DNA from 2 places in the Mesorhizobium sp. WSM4815 genome. Region 2 is predicted to be linked to the other one. Evidence: riboswitches for the same ligand, from Rfam matches in the RefSeq annotation. Region 2 holds a riboswitch; the other holds the start of a gene.
What was found. A riboswitch is a leader RNA that binds a small molecule or an ion and turns the genes downstream of it on or off. The one in region 2 is predicted to bind S-adenosylmethionine.
Positions count from the first base shown of each region.

Region 1: it holds a riboswitch for S-adenosylmethionine, as region 2 does, so the genes downstream of both, AC0L2B_RS32425 (O-succinylhomoserine sulfhydrylase) here and metX (homoserine O-acetyltransferase MetX) in region 2, are expected to answer to the same signal.

Region 1 is NZ_JBVVQS010000102.1:773,710-777,917, forward strand. Features, by position in the region: gene AC0L2B_RS32420 (ceramide glucosyltransferase) at 1-1,149, shown strand, start outside; gene AC0L2B_RS32425 (O-succinylhomoserine sulfhydrylase) at 1,195-2,382, opposite strand; SAM riboswitch at 2,456-2,533, opposite strand; gene AC0L2B_RS32430 (2'-deoxycytidine 5'-triphosphate deaminase) at 2,659-3,753, shown strand; gene AC0L2B_RS32435 (ABC transporter substrate-binding protein) at 3,847-4,208, shown strand, end outside.
Region 2 is NZ_JBVVQS010000099.1:59,319-63,526, forward strand. Features, by position in the region: gene AC0L2B_RS23440 (prephenate/arogenate dehydrogenase family protein) at 1-635, opposite strand, end outside; gene hisC (histidinol-phosphate transaminase) at 642-1,751, opposite strand; SAM riboswitch at 1,924-2,001, shown strand; gene metX (homoserine O-acetyltransferase MetX) at 2,122-3,291, shown strand; gene metW (methionine biosynthesis protein MetW) at 3,407-4,021, shown strand; gene AC0L2B_RS23460 (DUF1194 domain-containing protein) at 4,083-4,208, opposite strand, start outside.

The DNA.
Region 1 (4,208 bases), on a different contig from region 2:
TTGACAGTCACAGCCGCCTTGCTTTCCATAGTTCTGCTTGTTGTCAATCTCGCCAGCATCCTGCTCGCTTCGTTGAAGCTGAAGCGGCCTGGCAGGATCACGCCGCCAGCCGCCAAGGCGCCGCCGGTGTCGATCGTCGTGCCGTCGCGCGGCGTCGAGCCGTTTACCGAGGAGACGCTCGAGCGCGCCTTCTCGCTCGACTGGCCGCACTATGAGCTCATCTTCTGCGTCGCCCATGCCGACGACCCGGTGGTCGGGCGGATCACCGATGCGATCGCCCGCTTTCCGGCCGTGCCGGCCCGGCTGCTCGTCGGCGACGACCGCATCAGCGGCAATCCGAAACTCAACAATTGCGTGAAGGGCTGGGAGGCCGCGCGCCACCACTGGGTCGTCCTTGCCGATTCCAACGTCCTGATGCGGAGGGACTATGTCCAGCATCTGATGACGGCATGGCGGCAGGACACCGGCCTCGTCTGCTCGACGCCGATCGGCTCGCGGCCGGACGGGATCTGGGCGGAGGTCGAATGCGCTTTCCTCAATACGCTGCAGGCGCGCTGGCAATATACCGGCGAGGCGCTCGGCCTCGGTTTTGCCCAGGGCAAGAGCATGCTGTGGAACAAGCCATTGCTCGACGCCAATGGCGGCATCCGTGCGCTTGCTGCGGAGATTGCCGAGGATGCCGCTGCGACCAAGCTTGTCAACGGGCTCGGACTGCGCGTCAATCTCGTTGCCTCGCCGTTCGAGCAGCCGCTCGGCTTGCGCACATTTGGCGAAATCTGGTCGCGCCAGGCCCGCTGGGCACGCCTGCGTCGCGTCACATTCCCACTGTTCTTCGCGCCCGAGATCCTGATCGGAGCGGCGCCGCCGCTGGTGCTGGCGCTGGTTGCGGCAGCAGGCGCCGGTTTCAGCCTGCCGGCTACCGCCGTCGCCGTGCTGATAGTCGCCTATCTGCCGGAATGCGCTCTCGCCTCGGCCAAGGGCTGGCACCTGTCGCTGCGCATGATCCCGGCGATGGTTGCGCGGGACGTGATGCTTCCCGCCATCTGGGTGCGCGGCTGGCTCAGCGGTGCCGTCGACTGGCGCGGCAACACGATGACCATCCAAACCAGCGCCGTTGCGGAATTGGAAGAGTCGCCGTCGGGCGCCTGACCGCGCCGCTTTGCAGATCAGAGCGCAGCAGTTCGGCGCGTATCCCTATCTGGCGGCTAAGGCCTGCTCGATGTCTTCGAGCAAGTCGTCAGTGTCCTCTAGTCCGACGGACAGCCTGAGCGTGCCTGGCCCGATGCCAAGTTCGGCCCGCGCCTCGTCGCTCAGATTCTTGTGTGTCGTCGTCGCCGGATGGGTGATCAGGCTCTTGGCGTCACCGAGATTGTTGGAGATCAGCACGACATCGAGCGCGTTCTGGAAGGCGAAGGCCGCCTGCTTGCCCCCCTTGACGTCGAGGCAGATCAGCGTCGAGCCGCCCGACATCTGCTTCTTGACGATCGCCGCCTGCGGGTGATCGGCGCGGCCGGGATAGATGACGCGGACAATTTCCGATCGCTCGGCGAGGAAGTCAGCGATCCGGCCGGCACTTTCCGTCTGCTGGCGAACGCGCAGCGGCAGCGTCTCCAGCCCCTTCAGCAGCGTCCAGGCATTGAAGGGCGAGAGGCTGGGACCGGTGTGGCGGAAGTAGTCGTGCAAATTCTCGTCGATCCACTTCTTGTCCGACAGGATGATGCCGCCGAGGCAGCGTCCCTGGCCGTCGATGTGCTTGGTCGCCGAATAGACGACGATATGGGCGCCGAGCTGCAACGGCTTCTGCTGCAAGGGCGTGGCAAAGACGTTGTCGACGATCAGCCGCGCGCCGATCGAATCGGCAAGCGAGGCTACGGCTGCGATGTCGACGACCTCCAGCGTTGGATTGGTCGGGCTTTCAAGGAAGAACAACTTGGTGTTGGGCCTGACCGCCTTTTCCCAATTGGCGATGTCGGTGCCGTCGACCAGCGTCGCCTCGATGCCGTATTTCGGCGCCAGCGTCTCGACCACCCAGCGGCAGGAGCCGAACAGCGCGCGCGCCGCCACGATGTGGTCGCCGGCCCGGGCGCTGCACAGCAACGCCGCCGTCACCGCCGCCATGCCGGATGCGGTGGCGCGGGCATCTTCGGCACCTTCCAGCGCACACATGCGCTTCTCGAACATGTCGACCGTCGGATTGGCATAGCGCGAATAGATGAAGCCCGGTTCCTCGCCCTTGAAGCGGGCTTCCGCCGCCTGCGCCGTGTCGTAGACATAGCCTTGCGTGAGATACATCGCCTCGGAGGTTTCGCCGAAGCCGGAACGCAGCGTTCCTGCATGCACGAGGGCGGTCTGAGGCTTCCAGTTGCGCGTTTTGCTCGTCATCACCTTGTTCCAAACACAAAAAATGGTCCAAACACAAAAAAACCGGCCGCGAAAGTCGCAACCGGTCGTACGGCCTTTCGGCCCGACGGTCCTTTAGCGACTTGTTTAACGTGGCTGCAAGCCGACCGGCCAAATCACCACGGGATAACGATCCTTTAGACCTGCACCGCGCTTGCGTCAATTGCCGGCATGATTAAGAGGTTTGTACCAGCGGGTTCCACGGCAAGAACCTGCGACAAGACGAGACCACGCCCGGCCTTCGAGCGGAGCCAGACTTTGCGGCAGACAGGCATTCTTCCGGATCAGGATATTTCCGCGCTGTACCAGTCGGGCGCGCTGAAGTCGCCGCGCGCGCTCGACGCCGACCAGGTCCAGCCGGCCAGCCTGGACCTCAGGCTTGGCGACAAGGCCTGGCGGGTGCGCGCCTCCTTCCTGCCCGGCCCCAACCACAGGGTTGCTGAAAAACTCGACCGCCTGAAGCTGCACGAAATCAATCTCACCGATGGTGCGGTGCTGGAGACGGGCTGCGTCTATATCGTGCCGCTGCTCGAGAGCCTGGCGCTTCCGGCAAACATTTCCGCCTCGGCCAACCCAAAAAGCTCGACCGGGCGGCTCGACATCTTCACCCGCGTGATGACCGATCGCGGCCACGAGTTCGACAAGATCGCTGCCGGCTACAACGGCCCGCTCTATCTCGAAGTCAGCCCGCGCACCTTTCCGATCGTCGTCCGCACCGGCTCGCGGCTGTCGCAGATCCGGTTCCGCACCGGCAACGCGCTTTTGTCGGAAAGCGAGCTGCACGAATTGCACCGTGCCGAGACGCTCGTCGCCACCGAGCCGCCGAACATTTCCGGCGGCGGCATCGCACTGTCGATCGACCTCGATGGTGACAAGGACGGGCTGGTCGGCTACCGCGGCAAGCACCACACCGGCCTGGTCGATGTCGACAAGCGCGCCGCGCAGGATGTCGTCGATTTCTGGGACCCGCTCTACAAGAGCGGTGCCGGCGAACTGGTGCTCGACCCGGACGAATTTTATATCCTCGTCAGCCAGGAAGCGGTGCATGTGCCGCCGCTCTATGCCGCCGAGATGACGCCCTTCGATCCGCTGGTCGGCGAATTCCGCGTCCACTATGCCGGTTTCTTCGATCCGGGTTTCGGCCATTCGGCCTCGGGCGGCACCGGCAGCCGGGCCGTGCTCGAAGTGCGCAGCCACGAAGTGCCGTTCATCCTCGATCACGGCCAGATCGTCGGACGGCTGGTCTACGAGCACATGCTGAAGCGGCCGCAGGCGCTCTACGGCACAGATCTCGGCTCGAACTATCAGGCGCAGGGCCTGAAACTGTCCAAGCATTTTCGCGCCGCGCGCTGATCGCCCGCTATGATCAGACCATGCTTGCCTGACCTTACGGGTCGTGCTTGGCTGTCTTAGCCGTCAATACGGTTGGAACAAGGGGAACAGAAAATGCAGATTTCAAGATGGATCGCATCGGCAGCAACAGCCGTCATGCTGGCGATGTCAGCCGGGTCGCTGTCGGCGCAAGCACAGGAAAAGTTGAAGATCGCCACTGAAGGCGCCTATCCGCCGTTCAACACCATCACCGCGGATGGCAAGCTCGTCGGCTTCGACATCGACATCACCAAAGCGCTTTGCGCTCAGATGAAGGTCGAATGCGAACTTGTCACGCAGGACTGGGACGGCATGATCCCGGCGCTCCAGGCCAAAAAGTTCGACGCCATCATCGCGTCCATGAGCATTACCGAGGAGCGCAAGAAGCAGGTCTCCTTCACCAACAAATACTATACGACGCCGCTTTCGCTGGTGGC
Region 2 (4,208 bases):
TTGGTCACCGACTCCAGATCGTCCGCGGTGCCGACGATGTTATAGGCGATGATGTGCGGCAGGTGCGAGACGATGGCCAATGTCATGTCGTGATGCTGGGGATCCATCGTGTCGATGTTGGAGCCGCAGCGGCGCCAGAATTCCGAGAGCCTTTCCAGCGCCTCGGGATCGGTGCCGGGTAGCGGCGTGAAGATGCACCAGCGGTTTTCGAACAATTCGGCAAAGCCGGCGTCCGGGCCCGATTTTTCAGTGCCGGCCAGTGGATGGCCGGGGATGAAATGCACGCCGGCAGGCACATGCGGCTGCATCTGCGCGATGACCGACGCCTTGGTCGAGCCGACATCGGTGAGGATTGCGCCCTGCTTCAGCGCCGGTGCGATTTCCTCGGCGACCTCGCCCGAAGAACCGACCGGCACCGAAACGATGACCAGGTCGGCATCGCCGACCGCCTCTTTCGCATCCGACGTGTAGAAGGAGCCGAGGCCGAGTTGTTTCGCCCGCGCCAGCGTCGTTTCGCTGCGCGTCGAGATGGCGACATGACCGGCAAGGCCTTCGCGATGGATTACGCGGGCCAGCGACGAGCCGATCAGGCCGATGCCGACCAGCGCGATCTTTGCGAACATCGGTGATGTCATGGTGTTCTAGCTTTTCAGAAATGTCGCGAGGGCGGCGACAACGCCGCGATTGGCCTCTTCGGTGCCGATGCTCATGCGCAACGCATTCGGGAAGCCGTAGCCGGAAACGCGCCGCAATATGTAGCCGCGCGCACAGAGGTAATCGTCCGCAGCTGCCGCCGAATGTTTTTTGTCCTCGGGAAAGTGGATGAGGACGAAATTGCCGACGCTCGGCGTCACCCGCAGTCCGAGCCTGGTCAACTCCTCGCTCACCCAGGTCAGCCAGGTCTCGTTATGCGCCACGCTGCGCTCGACATGGGCACGGTCGCGGATCGCGGCAATTCCGGCCTCGATCGCGGTCGCGTTGACGTTGAAGGGACCCCGCACCCGATTGATCGCATCGATGACATGCATCGGCGCGTACATCCAGCCGATCCGCGCGCCGCCGAGGCCGAGCTTGGAGAAGGTACGGGTCATGACCACGTTTTCCGCGCCAGCCACCAGTTCGACGCCGGCTTCATAGTCGTTGCGGCGGACATATTCGGCATAGGCTGCATCAAGCACCAGTAGCACGTTTCGAGGCAGGCTGGCATGCAGGCGGCGCACCTCCTGGAACGGCAAATAGGTACCGGTCGGGTTGTTGGGATTGGCGAGGAAAATGATCCTGGTACGCGGCGTCACCGCAGCGAGGATCGCATCGAGGTCGGCACGCTCATTGGTTTCCTTGACCGAGACCGGGACAGCACCTGCCGACTGGATGTAGATCTTGTAGACCATGAAGCCGTGTTCGGTGATCACAGCCTCGTCGCCGGGCGCGAGATAGGTCTGCGCAAGCAGGCCCAGAATCTCGTCGGAACCATTGGAACAGACGATGTTCGCCGGATTGAGGCCATGCACCTCGGCGATCGCCTCCCGCAGGCGCCTGGCGGTGCCGTCGGGATATATGCCGAGCTTGGCCGCAACGTCGCGCGCGGCTTCTATCGCCTTCGGCGAGGGGCCGAGCGGGTTCTCGTTCGACGACAATTTGTGGACCTTGGCAACGCCGGCCGGCGCCGTGCTTTTGCCCGGCACATAGGCTTCGATGTCCATGATCCCCGCGCGGGGCGTTGGACGTGCCTGATCCGATGCCTGGTTCATATTGCAAAAATCCGTCGAGAACGCTTCCGCTGCTCCAACGCGATGCGAATTTCAGATCCGCCACACTGGAAGCCGCCGCGGAAATACAAGCCGTGGCCTGGAATGTCGAGAGGCGGCAATGATCGGTGCGTGACTGGCCGTTGACGCCGAGGCGCGCCGGTCCTAAAGAAAGGCGAAATCCCGTGGTGATTTGGCCGGTCGGCTTGCAGCCACGTTAAACAACTCGCTAAAGGGCCGTTTGCATCCTGTAACCGGCTTTGCGAAGGCAATGCCGGTTTTTTTGTTGTCCGCAGCCGGCCGGACAGTCGCATCGAGCCGAAAATCGCAATCGACTTTCGGAAAACACGATGGGTTAATGTAAGAGGATGCGATGGTCGCGCTGCGCACGAAAAGAACCAACAACGAGGCCGACGAGCCGTCGAGCCCGGTGTTGCGTTTCGGCGCCGACAAGCCGCTCAAGCTCGATGCCGGCACACTGCTGTCGCCGTTCCAGATCGCCTACAAGACCTACGGCACGCTCAACGACGCCCGCTCCAACGCCATCCTCGTCTGCCATGCGCTGACTGGCGACCAGCATGTCGCCAGCACCAATCCGGTGACCGGCAAGCCGGGCTGGTGGGAAGTGCTCATCGGCCCCGGCAAGATCATCGACACCAGCCGCTTCTTCGTCATCTGCTCGAACGTCATCGGCGGCTGCCTCGGCTCGACCGGCCCCGCTTCGACCAATCCCGCCACCGGCAAGCCGTACGGGCTCGACCTGCCGATCATCACCATCCGCGACATGGTGCGGGCGCAGTTGATGCTGGTCGACCATTTCGGCATCGAAAAACTGTTCTCGGTGCTCGGCGGCTCGATGGGCGGCATGCAGGTGCTGCAATGGGCGTCGAGCTATCCGGAGCGCGTTTTCTCGGCGCTGCCGATCGCCACCGGCGCGCGTCATTCCTCGCAGAACATCGCCTTCCATGAGGTCGGCCGGCAGGCGGTGATGGCAGATCCCGACTGGCATGGCGGCAAATATTTCGAGCAGGGCAAGCGTCCAGAAAAGGGGCTGGCCGTGGCGCGGATGGCCGCTCACATCACCTATCTGTCGGAGGCGGCCCTGCACCGGAAGTTTGGCCGCAACCTGCAGGATCGTGAAGCACTCACCTTCGGTTTCGACGCCGATTTCCAGATAGAGAGCTATCTGCGCCATCAGGGCATGACCTTCGTCGACCGCTTCGACGCCAACTCCTATCTCTACATGACCAGGGCGATGGACTATTTCGACCTTGCCGCCGACCATGGCGGCCGGCTCGCCGACGCCTTTGCCGGCACCAAGACCCGTTTCTGCCTGGTCTCCTTCACCAGCGACTGGCTGTTCCCGACCGAGGAGAGCCGCTCGGTCGTTCATGCGCTGAACGCGGCCGGCGCCTCGGTGTCTTTCGTCGAGATCGAGACCGATCGCGGCCACGACGCCTTCCTGCTCGACGAGCCGGAGCTGTTCGCGGCCATCAACGGCTTCATCGCGTCGGCGGCCCGCGCCAGGGGGCTCAGCGCATGACCCCCAAAGATTACAGCCTTTTCGAACCGGCATCTTGCGCCAGGCAGCAGCGCATGACGCCTGAAGTTTGCAGGCTTTTCGGATCAAGGTCATGCGCCAGGCAAGAGGCACGATCATGAGTGTCAACCACGCCCAGCGCGTCGACCTCGAAGTCGTCGCCGATCTCATCCCGCCGCAGTCGCGGGTGCTGGACGTCGGCTCCGGTGATGGCCTGCTGCTCGAATTGCTGCAGGCAACGAAGCAGGTCGACGGCCGTGGGATGGAACTGTCGCAGCGCGGCGTCAACGAATGCGTGGCGCGCGGCCTGTCCGTCATCCAGGGCGACGCCGACAAGGACCTCAAATTCTATCCCGACAAGGGTTTTGATTTCGTCGTCCTGTCGCAGACCTTGCAGGCGACCCGCAACCCGAAGCTGGTGCTTGACGAGTTGCTCAGGATCGGCAAGCACGCCATCGTCTCCTTCCCCAATTTCGGCCACTGGCGGGTACGCCTTTCGCTGTTCGTCGAAGGGCGGATGCCGGTGACCAAGGACCTGCCCTATTCCTGGTACGACACGCCCAACATCCATTTCTGCACCATCCGCGACTTCGTCAATCTCTGCGAAGAGCTCGGCGCAACGGTGGAAAAGGCAACCGCGCTCGACGCCAATGGCCAGAAAATCGGCCTGTCGATGCCTTGGTGGTTCTGGAATTTCTTTGGCCAGCAGGCGGTGTTCCTGCTGAAGAGATAACGGCGACCCGTCGCTTCGGCCAGCCGGCCCGAGTCCGGAGACATCTGGGACTGATCGAGGTCTAGCGATCAAGTTCCGGAAAATACGGATCGGAGAAAAACCGCCGACCGCGCTCGCCTTGCAAACAGTCGACCGGTGCTGCCGCATCGACCGGGACGGATCCGGGATCGGCCCCGGGACCGGCATT